2 regions of the Mycoplasma putrefaciens KS1 genome follow, and region 1 is predicted to be linked to the other one. Evidence: a T-box and tRNA genes for the amino acid it is inferred to sense, from the RefSeq annotation. Region 1 holds a T-box; the other holds one or more tRNA genes.
What was found. The T-box of region 1 lies ahead of ileS (isoleucine--tRNA ligase). A T-box ahead of a tRNA ligase gene usually reads a tRNA of that ligase, here a tRNA-Ile.
Positions count from the first base shown of each region.

Region 2: it has a tRNA-Ile gene. The T-box ahead of ileS (isoleucine--tRNA ligase) is inferred to sense a tRNA for this amino acid. The anticodon was not compared.

Region 1 is NC_015946.1:546,310-554,681, reverse strand. It holds gene rsmI (16S rRNA (cytidine(1402)-2'-O)-methyltransferase) at 1-429, shown strand, start outside; gene MPUT_RS02465 (hypothetical protein) at 459-902, shown strand; ribosomal protein L21 leader region at 965-1,040, shown strand; gene rplU (50S ribosomal protein L21) at 1,047-1,349, shown strand; gene MPUT_RS02455 (ribosomal-processing cysteine protease Prp) at 1,355-1,669, shown strand; gene rpmA (50S ribosomal protein L27) at 1,671-1,961, shown strand; gene MPUT_RS02445 (alpha/beta hydrolase) at 2,121-3,143, shown strand; T-box leader at 3,129-3,352, shown strand; gene ileS (isoleucine--tRNA ligase) at 3,388-6,120, shown strand; gene MPUT_RS02435 (signal peptidase II) at 6,130-6,714, shown strand; gene MPUT_RS02430 (RluA family pseudouridine synthase) at 6,714-7,640, shown strand; gene MPUT_RS02425 (hypothetical protein) at 7,633-8,372, shown strand, end outside.
Region 2 is NC_015946.1:175,456-183,827, forward strand. It holds gene MPUT_RS00840 (energy-coupling factor transporter ATPase) at 1-95, shown strand, start outside; gene MPUT_RS00845 (energy-coupling factor transporter transmembrane component T family protein) at 102-1,115, shown strand; gene MPUT_RS00850 (tRNA pseudouridine synthase A) at 1,117-1,866, shown strand; gene rplM (50S ribosomal protein L13) at 2,243-2,698, shown strand; gene rpsI (30S ribosomal protein S9) at 2,698-3,096, shown strand; tRNA gene MPUT_RS00865 (tRNA-Ile) at 3,242-3,318, shown strand; gene leuS (leucine--tRNA ligase) at 3,447-5,861, shown strand; gene MPUT_RS00875 (membrane protein) at 5,930-7,555, shown strand; gene MPUT_RS00880 (thymidine phosphorylase) at 7,666-8,372, shown strand, end outside.

The sequences.
Region 1 (8,372 bases):
ACAAAAACAAAAGAATTGACTAACTTAATTAATAAATATTCAAGCGATACAGTTATTAGTTTTTATGAATCAGTGCACAGAATTAAACAAACTATCTTCTCTCTAAATGAAATTTTACCAATCAATCACAAAATCGTTTTAGCAAGAGAACTTACCAAAATTAATGAAGAGATAATTTATGGAACTATTAGTGAAATTAACCAGTACCTTGATTCTGAACAATTTATTAATAAAGGCGAGTTTGTAATTGTAATTGATAAGTTAAATCAACAAAAATATCCAGATCTAAGTGATGATCAAATTATTGAAATGATTGATCAAGAAGTTAATCTAAACCATCTGAAATTAAAAAAAGCTTGTGAAACTATTAGTTTAAAAACTAATAAATCAAAAAATCACCTATATCATTTGTACATTTCTAAAAAATAATCCTAATACATTATTAGGAGGATAAAAATATGAAAGAAATTCAAATCAATCAAACAAAAGAGATTGTTGGAGGAACTGTTTCAGCTTTACCAAGTGGAGCATCTTTAAATGGTATTTCAAGTATTATTGGTAGTTATTTTAGCGGAGTGACTGGTTTGTTTGGATCAATTATTGGTTCTGGACTAGCTCTAGTTCAAATGGCTAGCAATCCAGTTAAAGCAGAATATAAAATCGGCAATGTTTCAATTAAAACTGATAATACCAAAAAATATGACCATCAAATAAATATGCAGAAACTAGAAGTTGAACAACAAAGACTAATTGCTAAAGAAAGTGAAGTCAAAATTCCTATTTTAGAACTTGGTTCTTCAAAAAATCTACAAAAATTTCAAACAGATGATATTAGTGTTTTAGATAATTTTGAAATCGATGCTATTTCAGATGTTTTGTTTGATGATCAAGGTATTTTTTAATCTTTTTTAGCTGTGTATTAATATTGAATTTGAAAAAATATGTAGTATTATTTAAATGTTGAAAAAAGTTTCAACCGCTCTTTTGTATGTTCTAAAGAAGTTTTAAACTCACATACACAGGCGAGTCTAGACTGGAGGAAAAAAATGTTTGCAATCATTAAAACTGGTGGAAAACAAATTAAAGTTGAACCAGGACAAGAAATCTTTGTTGAAAAAATCAAAGGTGACGTGGATGCAAAAGTGGTATTTGATCAAGTACTAATGATCGATGGAAAAGTTGGTAATCCATTAATTAGTGGGGCTAAAGTTTTAGCGACTATCATAAAACAAGGAAAAGCCAAAAAGATTCGTGTTGTTAGATATCATCCAAAGAAAAATGTTAATAAAATTTATGGTCACAGACAACCTTTTACAAAAGTAAAAATTGATGAAATTACCACTAAATAATTAATATGGTAAAAATAATAATCAAATATAAAGGTGATAAAATTGAACAATTTGATGTAAGTGGACATGCTAATGCTGGAAGTTATGGACATGATTTAGTATGTGCTGCAATTAGTGGAATTGTTAGTGGTGCATTGAATGCGCTTGACATTAATTATCACAAAAAGGTGAGCTTAAAAGTTTTAGATAATCAAATTCTTATCATAGCTAAGGATTTGAATGATAGTTATCTACAAACTATGTTAAATATGTTAAAAATACAACTACATACAATAACAATGCAATATCCTAAAAATACACAGTTTAAGGAGATAAATTAATATGCGTTTCTTATTAGGTTTACAGTTCTTTGCTTCTAAAAAAGGAGTAGGTTCAACTAAAAATGGACGTGACTCAGAATCAAAACGTTTGGGTGCTAAAAAATCTGATGGGCAGTTTACTAATGCGGGGTCAATCATTTTTAGACAAAGAGGAACAAAAATCCACCCAGGAATTAATGTAGGACGTGGTGGAGATGATACTTTATTTGCTTTAGCAGCAGGAATTGTTAAATACGAAAGATTTGGAAAAAACCGTACTAAGGTAAGTGTTATTGCTAAAGAAACTAACTAATTTTAATAGACAAAGTTCTCTTAATTGAGAGCTTTTTATTTTTAAAGACCTCTATTAATTTAAGATATTTTTTTAATTTTAAAAACTATTTATAATTAGAATTAGAATAAATCAATACATCTTATAAGAGTCTTAAGATAATTTAAATGGAGTGAAATTATGGCTGGTCAATACTCAAACATTGCTAGAGCAATGATTGTAATGTGAAATTCTAAGTTTTCAAAAATAATTTATAAACGACAAGATGGATTTTCAATTAATCTCAACCCAATCAAACTATTTTCATGACTTAACCCAATTAACAGAAACTCAAATAAAAGACTAAGAATTAATGAGTACAAAACTCCAGATATCAGCTTTTTTACTTCGTCTTGTAATGGTTTAAAAATTGCTGGTAGTATTTGACTAAATCATAACAAAACAGATAAATGAATTATTGGTGCTCATGGATATAATTCAAATAGGATTGAAGTTTTATACTTATTGTGACATTATCGTCAACTTGGTTATAACATTATAACTTTTGATTTTAGAAATCATGGTGCAAGTGATGGTGAGCTAACAACTTGAGGTTATCAAGAAAAACAGGACTTAAAAGCTATTATTAATTGGTTGATTGAAAAATATAAAGTTGCAACATTAGGTTTAGTTGGAGCAAGCATGGGTGCTTTTACAATTAATTATTTTTTACTTACTGAACTAGAGTTAATTAAAAAAGCGAATATTAAATGAGCTGTATCTGATTCAAGCTATATGTCAGCAAAACATTTACTTAGAAAAATGGTAAATGACAATAGCCCAAAATTTTTACATGGAATTGGAAATGAGGTTTTAAATGATATTTTAATGATTTATAAAGATGAATATAAAGTTGATTTATCAGAATTAAATTTCACGACTTTAATAGAACCATCAAAACAATACATTCCTGTTTTATACTTCCACAATAGATATGACAAAGTTACTAATTATTTAGATAGTTTTAAAATGTGTCGAATTAAAAATAGTGTTGAGAATTCTGATAAAAATCAAGTTAAAATTTATGATGATGGTATTCATCATACCAAGTCGATTATCGAGTATGAAGATGACTATATTTCAAGAAGTTTAAATTTTGTTCGAAGAAATGAAAATGCTAGTAAAAATAACCAAAATGGTATAAAATCAATAAAAATAGATTAAAAGACAAGTTTTATGAAATCACTTTTTTCAGAGAGCTAATAGTTGGTGTGAATTAGCAAAAGCTTTTATAAAATATCACTTTTTCTTATCGAAAAAGAAAAGCCTTGGCTTAGTAGAATTTCGCGGTGGAACCGTTACAACCAACAAAGATGGATTGTAGATATTTATAATCTAAACTAGGATGGTACCGCGGTAAAATCGCTCCTTAAAAGAGCGATTTTTATTTTATGAAAGGAGTTAAATTATGACAAATAAATATAAAGATACATTATTAATTGGTCAAACTTCATTTGATATGAGAGCAGGTTTAAAGGATAAAGAACCAATTTTTGAACAATTTTGACAAGCAAATAAAATTTATGACCAAAAAATGAAATTAAATCAGCATAAGCCAAAATTTGTATTACATGACGGTCCGCCTTATGCTAATGGCGATTTACATATTGGTCATGCTTTAAATAAAACTTTAAAAGATATCATTATTAGATTTAAAAATTCTGCGGGATATTATGCTCCATTTATTATGGGATGAGATACTCATGGACTACCTATTGAAACGGCAGTTACCAAAACTGGTGTTGATCGTAAAGCTATTGATGCTGTAACATTTAGAAAGTTATGCGAAAAATATGCTTTAAATCAAGTTGAAAACCAAGCCAATCAATTTCAACGTCTAGGAATGTTTACTGATTATGATGTTAAATATGTGACATTAACACATGATTATGAAATGAGTGAGTTAAGACTATTTGAAAAAATGTATCAAAAGGGCTTAATTTATAAAGCTCTAAAACCAATTTACTGATCGCCATCAAGCGAATCTGCATTGGCTGATTCTGAAATTGAATATAAAGATGTGAAGTCTCCGTCAGTTTATGTGTCTTGTGATATTGTTAATTCAACTAAATTCGATAATAATACAAAGTTAGTTATTTGAACCACAACACCTTGAACTTTACCATCAAACCAATTAATAGCAGTGGGAGCTGAAATTAAATATAGTCTTGTTAAACCAAAAAATACTCAACAAAAATTTATCATCGCAAGTGATTTAATAGCTAGTGTTAGTCAAGAAATTGGATGAGAAGAGCTTGAAATTTTCTCACAATTGAGTGCAAGTGATTTGATTGGTACTGAATATGTTCATCCATTATATGACAAAGTCATTAACAAAGTTGTTCTAGGTCATCACATAACAAGTGAATCAGGAACTGGTATGGTTCATATTGCTGGTGGATTTGGTGAAGATGATTATTTAATTGTTAAACAACATAAATTAGAGCCATTTGCCCCAATTGATAATCAAGGTAAATTTTCAAATGAAATTAGTAATTTAGATCCTGAACTTGTTGGAGTTTTTTATGACGATGCTAATAAGATTATTACAACTAGACTTGCAAATAAAAATAATTTATTAAAATTAAAGTTTCTAACGCACTCATATCCTCATGACTGAAGAACTAAAAAACCAGTTATTTATCGCTGTACATTACAATGATTTGTTAACCTAGAACCGGTCAAAGATGAAATTTTAAAAAATGTTAATAAAATTGAAACTCATCCTAAATGAGCCAAAAAACGTTTATATCAAGTTTTAGAAGAAAGAACTGATTGAACTATTTCAAGACAAAGATTATGAGGAGTGCCAATTATTGGGTTTTATGATCAAGCTAATAACTTAGTTTTAAATAATAAAATTTTAGCTTATGCTCTTGAGCAAATAGATAAATTAGGAACTAATGCATGGTTTAAAGAACCGGCTGATCTTTTCTTACCTGAAGAATATCAAAATAAGAATCTGAAAAAAGAACAAGATATTTTAGATGTTTGGTTTGACTCTGGATCAAGTGCTATTGCTTTGATTGAACGTTTTAAAGATCTAGATCTACCTTTTGATGTTTATTTAGAAGGAAATGATCAATATCGTGGATGATTCAATGCTTCAATGATTAACTCAACAATTTATACGTCAAAATCTCCGTATCAAAAACTAATTTCACATGGTATGACAACTGATGAAAAAGGAAATAAAATGTCTAAATCATTAGGAAATGGAGTTGATCCAATTCAATTTTCAAATGAATTAGGAGCTGATATTTTAAGATTATGAGTTTGTTCAACAGATTTTACTGATGATCAAAAAATTGGACCTGAAATTATTAAACAAATTAGTGAATCATATCGAAAAATTAGAAATACGATTAGATTTATTTTAGCTAATTTATCAGATTTTGATCCAAACAAAGACTATCAAGAAAATCTAAGCCAAGTTGATCAGTACAGTCTAGCAAATTTAACACAATTTAAAGACAAAGTTTTAAATTATTATGAGAACTTACAATTCAATCAAATCTATAATTTAACAATGAATTATGTTACTAAAAACTTATCATCATTTTATCTAGATTTTATTAAAGATATTTTATACATTCATAAATTTGATTCAACTAGAAGAAGACAAGTTCAAACAGTTTTATATGAGCAATTATGAGCTCTAATTGATGTCTTAAGACCAATTTTAGTTCATACTATAGAAGAAGTTTATAGTTGTTTAAATATTTCAAATAAAGCACAATCAGTTCACTTATTAGATCTTAGAACACAAAAATTTGATCAGGATTCTGAATTTAATTTAAGATGAGAAAAGATTATGAACTTAAGAGATGATGTTAATAAGGCTTTAGAAATTGCAAGAGAAGCTAAGATTATCAACAAGGGATTTGAAGCAGTTGTCACTATTAAATTAAATGACCAATTTAAAGAATTGAGTCAATACAAAGAGTTAGCTCAAATTTTTATTGTAAATTCTATTATTTTTGTTGAACAAAGCAACCAGGACTTTATTAAATGTAATTTAGCTGACATTAAAGTTGAACAAAAGCAAGGTATTAAATGCCAAAGATGTTGACAAATATTTGATGAGTTATTCAATGATGAGATTTGTTGAGAGTGTAACAAAGTTGTTGAGAGTTTATAGGTGATTAGTATGTGATTAAAAGAAAAATGATTAGATTTAAAAGTTAAGATTAAAAATCACAACTTTCAATGAAAGTTTAAATTAATTGTTTGCCTGCCAATTTTGGTTTTTTTAGTTGCATCAGATTGAATAACTAAAGCAATTGTTGTTAATAATTTTAATTTAGGTGATCATAAAGTCTTAATAAATAATTTTTTACACTTAAGATACACAATCAATTTAGGAATGGCTTATGGTGGATTACAAAACAGTAAAACATTAGTAATTGTTTTAGCAAGTATTGTCACTTTATTTATGATCATCTTATTTATCTTTTTAAATGCTAAGAGATGACTTATTCCATTAACATTTATCCTATCAGGAAGTATTGCTAATTTACTAGCAAGATCCTGAGCACCAGTTAATCAAGATGGCATTGGTGGTGGAGTTGTTGATTTTCTTGTTTGAGGATTTACTCTTTTTAGATCTGATCAGTACATTTTTAATCTAGCAGATCTATGAGTTAATTGTGGAATTGCAATTGGAATAGTAGTAGTGATAATTGAGTTAATTATCTTTTTAAGAACTAAATTTAAAAGGAAAGAAGCTAATTAATGAAACAAATAGTTTTAACTTCAGACAAACCAAACTCTAGATTAGATAAATTATTAGTTGAACTTTTAAAAGATCAGAACTTGTCAAGATCTTATATTCAAAAATTAATCAAAGAAAAAAATGTTATAGTTGATGATCAAATAGTTGATGCAAACAATTTTATAGTTAAAACAAATTCTAAAATTATTATTAATATTGCTGATGCTCAAGTAACTGATATTATTGCTCAAAAAATTGATCTAGATATTGTTTATCAAGATGATGATCTTTTAGTAATTAATAAACAAAACAATATTGTTGTTCACCCTGGTGCTGGTAATTTTGATAAAACAATTGTTAATGCTTTATTAGGAAATAACATTAAACTTTCTTCAATTAATGGGACATTAAGACCAGGAATTGTACATCGAATTGATAAACAAACCACTGGCTTACTAATTGTTGCTAAAACTGATCTAGCTCATAAAAGACTAACTGAAATGTTAGCAAATCACCAAATTTATAAAGAGTATTATGCTTTAGTATGAGGAGTGATTGCTGAAAATAAAGCAGTTATTAATGCTCCTATTGGTCGAGATCAGTACGATCGCAAAAAAATGGCAGTAACTAGTAAAAATTCTAAGATTGCAAAAACTAATTTTGAAGTTATTGAACGTTTTAAAAATGCTACATTAGTTAAGTGTGATATCGAAACTGGAAGAACACATCAAATCAGAGTACATTTTAATTTTATTAAACATCCAATTTTAAATGATCCTGTTTATGGTCGTTTAAGTGAAAGTCAAACTGCATTTGGTCAGTATCTTCATGCATCTAAGTTAAAGTTTCAACACCCTATCACAAACCAAACAATTGAATTAATTGCCGATTTACCAAAAGAATTTAATGATAAAATTAAAGAATTAAGAGGTGATATGAGTGAGTAAAGACTTTTTAAAAGATAAAAAGCTATTAGAAGATTTTTTTATAAGTAACTATAATACTAAATTATTAAAATCAAAAGTAAATTCTAGTGTTTCTTATCTGTATAGTTCAGCAAATCAATATCAAGTAATTGTAATTAATTTTGATCAAACAATTTCAATGGATAAAGAACTAGAATATGTTGTTAAAAAGATGCAAAAATCACTTGATAAACCTGTTCAAGTTTTTATGATCATTATTGATAAAGACGGCAATAATGATCTTATTGAAAAACCAAATACTAAAATTTTATATTCAACAATTCAAAACTTAAAAGATAACTTAGAACCATTTTTTGACAAAACCAACTTATTAAATTTTGATGTTGAAAATGATACTGTCCAACAAAAAGATCAGTCAAAAACTCAAGAAGCTAGTCTTGAAGAAAATCTAAAAACTCTTAATAAATTTCTTGATAGTTTTAAAAATAATAAAATCACCTTTTCATGAATTATTTTAATTCTGCTTATTATAATTCCAATCGTATTACAAATAGCAAGTTATTTTATTTTTAAAGAAGAATTTAGAACTAGAGAAATTGATACAAAAGCAGTTCCATTAATTTTTGGAGCAACTAATTGAGAACTAACAATTTTAGGTGGACAATGATGAAGAATTTTTAGCTATGGTCTTGCTCCAATGCAACCATCAAATTCATTATTTTTTGACATATTAACAACTCTGATAGTTGGAAC
Region 2 (8,372 bases), 370 kb from region 1:
AAGACAAAAAAATTAACTTATTAAATAAACAAATTAGAACCATTGAAGATTTTGCAATTGCACTAGCAAAAATCAAAAAAGTAGAAGGAAAATAGAAAAATATGAGAATATCATTTGGTAGATACATTCCTAAAGATTCTTTAATTCATAAAATGGATCCAAGACTTAAAATGTTTATGATTATTTCATTAATTGTGTCTGTTTTTTTTCCTATTGGATTTACTGGTTATTTAATGATTGGTTCAGTAATTTTTTTGTTATTTGCTCTATCAAAATTAAACTTTAGCTTACTTTTAAGATTATTAGTTCCTGTATCATTTATTTTTATCATCATCTTATTTGTAAACTTCTTTTTTATTCATCCATCAGCAAAAGAAATTGAAAAAATCAATGAATTTGTAAAAACTAATATGGACTTAAATGGATTTAAATGAATACATCTCGGAGATGCCATTAGTGGAGTTATTAACAAACAAGGAATAACTGAAGCTATTGCTAAAAATTCAGAATTAAAAGGTATTGAACCACTTGGGTATTTTTTTAATTGAAGAGTTTTTTGATTTAGTGAAAAAGCTCTATATAGTGCTATTGTTATGTCATTTAGAATTTATTTAATGATTACACTAACTTGTATTTTAACAGGTACCACACCTTCATTAGAATTAACTTTAGCAATTGAAGATCTATTATCACCATTAAAAATCATTAAAGTTCCTGTTCATATTTTATCGATGATTATTTCGATTGCTTTGCGTATGATTCCTACTTTAATTGATGAAGCTGGAAGAATTATGAAAGCTCAAGCTAGTCGTGGAATTGATATCAAAAACGGAAAATTTAAAGACAAAGTAAAAAGCTTAACTTCTTTAATTATTCCTTTATTAGTTTCATCATTTCAAAAAGCCGAAGATTTAGCTTATGCAATGGATGCTAGAGGATATGATCCTAATGCCAGAAGAACCAGATTTGTGCAATTTAGTTTTAGTTGAACTGATTTTGTGATCTTTTCAACAGGTATTTTATTAGCATCATTTATGATTTTATATGGAATTAATCCAGGGCAAATATTTGATAATTTTCATATTCAACACATTGATTCATTAATAACATATTAATATGAACGCGATTTTATTAACTTTGTTGTATGATGGGTCTAATTATCATGGCTGAATTCATCAAACTAATGCAATAGCAATTCAAGATGTTTTAAATCAAGCTGTAAAAAGAGTTATTAAAAATAATGATTTTAAAACAATTGCAGCAAGTAAAACAGATGCTGGAGTACATGCTGTGGATCAAAAAGTTTTACTAGTTATTAGTTTTAAACCAATTTTAGATAAATTTATTAAGGCTTTAAATAAAGCATTACCATCTGATATTCAAATACTTAACGCTAAATTTGTTGATACTAGTTTTAATCTCAGAGAAGTAAAACAAAAAACTTATAGCTATTTTATTAATGATCAGCAGTTTGATATTTTTACTCAGCGCTTTGAATATTTTTGAAAACATCAACCAATTGATGTTAATAAATTACAACAAATATTTGATTTATTTGTCGGAACACATGAGTTTAAGTTATTTTCAGGATTGAAACAAGAAGAACTTAAAAATATTAATAGCTTCAGAAAAATTGATTCAATCAGAGTTTTTAGAAACAAAAATAACCGTGTTCAAATCGAATTTAAAGCCGCTGGATTTATTAGATATCAAATTAGAATGATTGTTGGCAATTGTCTAGCTTGTTATTTAAATAAAAAAATAACACCAGAAACTTTAAAATCAATGTTGCAAGGAAAAGGAAATAAAACCGCTTTGATTGCTAAAGCTAAAGGTTTAGTTTTACAAAAAATAGAATTTAATTAACAAATAGAATAATATATTAATGTAGTGATAAAATTTAATTCAAAACAATGTCATTTTAGTATTAATATACTTATAAATTAGTCAACTTTTGCATATACAAAGAAGGAAGTTGGATACTTTATATTTAATTAATCATAGATCACTACTCTAACACATCTAGCAGATGTGTTTTTATTATTTTAAAGTATTAATATACTAGTGATTAGCAGCTAAAAGTTTAAATTACATCAAAGATTTTATTATTAAAATTGATAATTAAATAGCGCTAAAAGATAGAGTTTTATAATTGATAAAATAAAAAAGTTTCTTTATAATATTATAGTGCTTACTACACTTTATAAGACCCCGGACAAGTCGTGTAAAGGAATTAGCAAAGATGAAACAAACTACATTAATTTCTGCCAAAGATATTAATAAAAAATGATATGTTGTTGATGCAGAAGGACAAACTGTGGGTAGATTAGCAACTCAAGTTGCTCTTGTGTTAAGAGGAAAACATAAAGTTGATTTTACACCTCACATTAATAATGGAGATCACGTTATTGTTATTAATGCAGAAAAAGCAATTTTTTCTGGAAAAAAAGAAGCTAATAAAGTTTATTACCGCCACTCAATGTATCCAGGTGGGCTAAAAAGAAGAACAGTTGCAGTTCAAAGACAATTAGATCCAACTAAAATTTTAGAGAGATCTATTAGATTAATGTTACCTAAGAATGTTCAAGGAGCAAACCAATTTAGAGCATTACATGTTTTTAAAGGTCCTGAACATCCATATGCTGCTCAAAAGCCTGAAGTTTTACAAATTCAAACTAAAAAAGGAGATAAAAAATAATGACAAACAACAAAGTTATTTATAGAGGAACTGGAAGAAGAAAAACTTCAATTGCTCAAGTTATTTTAACTCCTGGATCAGGTAAGGTAATCGTTAATGGAAAAGCAGCTTTAGATTTTTTTCCATATGCAACATTAGTTCAAGATTTAGAACAACCACTACTTGCTACTGGAACATTAAAAGATTTTGACATCACAGTTAAAGTTAATGGTGGAGGTTTCACTGGACAAGCTGGAGCAACTAGATTAGGGATTGCTAGAGCTTTATTACAAGCAAGTGAAGACTACAGAAAAGCTTTAAGAAATGAAGGTTTATTAACTCGTGATGCGCGTATTAAAGAACGTAAAAAATACGGATTACGTGGAGCACGTCGAGCACCCCAATTCTCAAAACGTTAATACTTTTTACAACACTTTATGTGTTGTTTTTTATTCAAAAAATTACCTAAGTTAAGAGCAAATTAAAAAGCTGATAAATTTGATAATTTAGCTATTTTTATGTTGATTTTAATGATAAAAAGATATATTATTATTCTTGTAACTTCGGAATATAGCTCAGCTGGTTAGAGCACTCCGCTGATAACGGAGAGGTCGTTGGTTCAAGTCCAATTATTCCGACCATTTGGAAATTTAGCAAACACCGTTAAGGTGTTTTTTTATTGTGTTAGTGATAAAATTTAACATATTTTTAGAATGTATTTAATAGCTATAAACTATAAAATTATAATTAATGTTAAAGGAGAGAAAGTATGGATTTTTCGCATAAGGCAATCGAAAAAAAATGACAGAAATTTTGAAAAGAAAATGATCTTTACAAAACAACTGATACTAGTGATAAAAAATCTTATGTTTTAGACATGTTTCCATATCCAAGTGGTGCTGGTTTGCATGTTGGTCATATTAAGGGTTATACTGCAACTGATGTATTTGCTAGGTTTAAAAGAATGCAAGGTTATGATGTTTTGCACCCCATTGGATGAGATGCTTTTGGTTTACCTGCTGAGCAATATGCTTTAAAAACTGGTAATGACCCAAGAGAATTTACATTAAAAAATATTGATAATTTTCGAGTTCAACTTCAAAAAATGGGATTTAGTTATGACTTTGATAAAGAAGTTAACACTGCTGATGCTAACTACTATAAAATTACTCAACAAATTTTTAAAAAATTATATCAACATAATTTAGCTGAAAAAAGAGATGTTGAAGTTAACTGATGCCAAGAACTAGGAACGGTTTTAGCCAACGATGAAATAATTGAAAAAAATGGAATGATGCTAAGTGAAAGAGGAGAACACCCTGTTACTAAGAAAAAAATGCGTCAATGAGTTTTGAAAATTACTGATTATGCTGAAAAATTATTACAAGGTTTAGATGAACTAGACTGACCACAGTCTATCAAAGATTTACAAAAAAACTGAATAGGTAAATCAGTTGGTGCAGAAATTATTTTTAAATCAAATGACATCGAAATTCCTGTTTTTACAACTCGTGCTGACACTATTTATGGGGTTAGTTATATTGTTCTGGCTCCTGAAAATGAGTTAGTTTTAAAACTAACTACTGCTGATAAACTAGCTGAAGTTAAAAATTATATTCAACAAACATCATCAAAATCTGAAATTGATCGTAAAGATGAATCGCGCCCAAAAACTGGTGTGTTTATTGGAAGTTATGCAACAAATCCTGTTACTAAACAAGCTGTTGAAATCTGAATTAGTGATTATGTATTAAGTGATTATGGAACTGGTGCTGTGATGGCTGTTCCTGCTCATGATAAAAGAGACTGAGAATTTGCAACTAAATTTAATTTGCCTATTAAGTTTGTGATTAAAACTAAAGACCAATCTAAAGCTTTTGTAGGTGAAGATATTCATATTAATTCTGATATTTTAGATGGATTAGACAGAGTTCAAGCACTAGAAGTTATTTATAAATATTTAGAAGATAATCATTTAGGAATTAGAAAAATTAACTATAAATTAAGAGATTGATTATTTTCAAGACAACGTTTTTATGGAGAACCCTTTCCAGTTTTATACACAAAAGATCAAAAAATTATTTTAGTTGATGATAAATATCTACCAGTGACATTACCTGAAACTGAATATATCAAACCAACTAAAACAGGAGAAAGTCCGCTGGCTAATTTAACTGATTGGGTAAATTTTGAAATTGCTGGAGTTAAGTATAAAAGAGAAACTAATACAATGCCTCAATCAGCAGGATCAAGTTGATATTTTATTGCTTATTTATTAACTGATGCTCCAAATAAATTAATAGATTTAGACTCAGAACAAGCAAAACAAAGAATGCAAAAATGACTTCCTGTTGATTTATATATTGGTGGCCAAGAACATGCTGTAGGGCATTTGCTATATGCCAGATTTTGAACCCACTTTTTATATGACCTAGGAATTTGTCCTGTCAAAGAACCATTTAAAAATTTATTTAACCAAGGAATGATTTTAGGCCCAGATGGACGAAAGATGTCAAAATCTTGAGGAAACGTCATCAATCCAGATGATGTTATTGACTCACATGGTGCTGATGCATTAAGATTGTATGAAATGTTTATGGGTCCTTTAGATGCTTCACTTCCTTGAAGTTTTGATGGATTAGATGCAAGTTTAAAATGATTAAATCGTTGTTATAGAATGATCAATAAAATAAGTTTTTCTAATCAAAATAATGCTAATTTAGATTTTGTCTATAATGATGTTGTGAAAAAAGTAACTGAAATGGTTTCGGATCTAAAATTTAATACTGCAATTAGTCAATTAATGGTTTTAGTAAATGCTATTTACAAAGAAAAAGAAGGTACAGTTTACAAAGCTTATGTTGAAGGATTTGTAAAGATGTTAAGTTTATTTGCTCCACACTTAGCTGAAGAATTATGAGAAAAACTAGGATACAATTCAAGTGTTACAAAACAATCATGACCAAGTTATGATAAGTCTAAACTAGTTAGAAATACTGTTGTAGTTGCTTTTCAAGTTAATGGAAAATTAAGATCAACTATTGAAGTTGAAAAAGGAACAAATAAAGAAACATTAATCAAACTTGCAAAAAACGATGAGCATGTTTTAAGATTTATCAAAGGTTGTCAAATTATAAAAGAAATAGCTATAGTAGACAAGATTGTAAATATTGTTGTTAAGTAAAAGGTTAAATTAAAAACCTTTTTTTATTTTGTGAATTATATAATTTAATTGGGAAGGGAAAAATTTCGATGAGAAAAACCGTTAAATTAACAATTTTGTTATTAGCTGTATCGGTAATTTATTTTGGTTATTCTGCATGAATTGATAGTGTTGCAATTTATGCAATCAGAGGAGAAAAACCTTCTGAAATTGGTGGAGGAACTTTTTGATCATCAATGACTTCTTCACCAGCTTGAATTAATAATTGAATAAAAATTCTAGTTGAAAAATTAGAAATTGTTATGCCAAAAAATGAAGAATTAATTAAAAAAGTCAATAACTTTAATGCTTCTACTTCTTGAGCTGATTGAACCATGGCGATTAAAGCAAGTGGATATAGATTAACAGGATTTATGGCTCCTGATTCATTGTTATATACATTGTTAAGTCCTTTTAAATTTATTTTAGTTGGGGGGGTATTTGCAATGTTTATCCCTTTAATAAAACAACTATTATTTAACACCGCTCTTGGAATAAGATCATATATCAAAAACAGAGATATGAACGTTTTATTTAATTACAAAAAAACTATCGCTTATGTTGAAGATTTAAAAACTAAGTTAGAAGAAAATGATTTTGAAGGAGTTAAAGCATGTTATTCAAGCTATGCTAGTTTAGCATTTAAACCAATATTTTTAACTAATCTAATGAATGATATTTATAAAAGATTAATTAAATTTGGTGATATCTCAGTTTTTGCTAGTGGGTGTCAAACTGTTCTAGAATCAATTGAAGAAATGTATACAAAAGAAAAACGACGAGCTATGAATAATGGTCGTGGAGATGAAATGTTTTATGACATAAAACGTGGATTTGAGTATTCTTCATATAGTTCAAAATACTTTGTAAAATACTATGAATCAATAGCTAAAAATACTCAAGATTTAGGATGAAGAATTTTTAGTATTGAAATTTCAAGATTTCCACTATTCTTGTTAATTAGTGCTTTACCTGCAGCAATTATTTGTGGAGTTATTAGCACTGTGTTACTAAGATCTTTACCAACTGACATTAGTAGTAGCATTTCTACATTAATTACTGTGGGATCATTTATTATTCCGTGAGCAATTTTTGGAATTGTATCTCATGCTATTTATATATTTGTAAAAACAGATTATAAAAATAGCAAACGTATTTTAATCAAACCAGCTATTACTTATTATTCATTATTATTCTTAGCTTTTATCACAGCTACTGCAGGATTTGTTGGTATTGCAGAAGTGGGAAATATTGCTGAGCCATTTACAGCTGTTTTAATGACTAAATGATTTGGAGCACTTGCTTATTTAGTATTAACTACTTGTTTAGTAATGTATATATTAGCAACTTTGGTTGACAACTATAGAAAAGGAAGATCTTTAAAATTAAATGTCATTATTAATAATATTGTTCTTCCTGCAATTATTTGAGTGGTTACAACAGGTGCTAACTTTTTAGCAATTTTTGGATCAAGAATTATTAATGAGTCAACAGCTAATTGAATTTCTATAGTTAATATTGCAATTATGGTAGTCTTTTGAATTTATCTATTTACAGTTCAATTTTTAGCCAATAATCTAATTACAAATAAAACAGCAGAGCTATTAAGCAAGACAAAAATTATCGAATCTGTAAAACCTAAAGCACGAAAAAAACAAAAACAACAAACTAATTAATTGACTTAGGTCAATTTTTTTATGAAGTTACAATTTATAATTTTTTTTAACATTTCTAAAATCAGACAATTAATCGTCTTATAATTTCTAAAGAAAGCACAGGTGATATAATGTTTACATTTACAAGAATTATCGAAAAGAAAAAGCATAATACCCAACTAACTAAAGATGAGATTAATTGATTAATTGATAGCTATGTCAAAGAAACAATTACTGATTATCAAATGGCTAGCTTTTGTATGGCTACTTATTTTACAGATATGGATGATGCTGAAACAGCCTATCTAACTAAATCTTATGTTGATTCGGGTTCAAGTTATGATTTAAGCTCAATAAAAGGCTTTAAAGCAGATAAACACTCAACAGGTGGAGTTGGAGATAAAACTAGTTTAGTTTATGCTCCACTAGTTGCAAGTTATGGAATTAAAGTATGTAAATTAACCGGAAGAGGTTTAGGTAAAACCGGAGGGACTGCAGATAAACTAGAATCATTTCCTGGTTGAAAATCAGAATTAGCAAACGATGAATTTGCTTCAGTTATTAATCAGTCAGGCTTAAGTATTATTTGTCAATCTGATGATGTTGTTCCTGCTGATAAAAAAATTTATGCTCTACGTGATGTTAGTGGAACAATTGATTCAATGCCATTAATTACTGCTTCAATTATGAGTAAAAAGCTTGTTGTTGAAAGCGATGGTTTAGTTTTAGATGTCAAAGTTGGTAATGGTGCATTTATGACTAATTTAGAAGATGCACTTGATTTATCAAACAGAATGATAGATGTTGCTAAAAATCATAATCGAAAAATTGGAGTAGT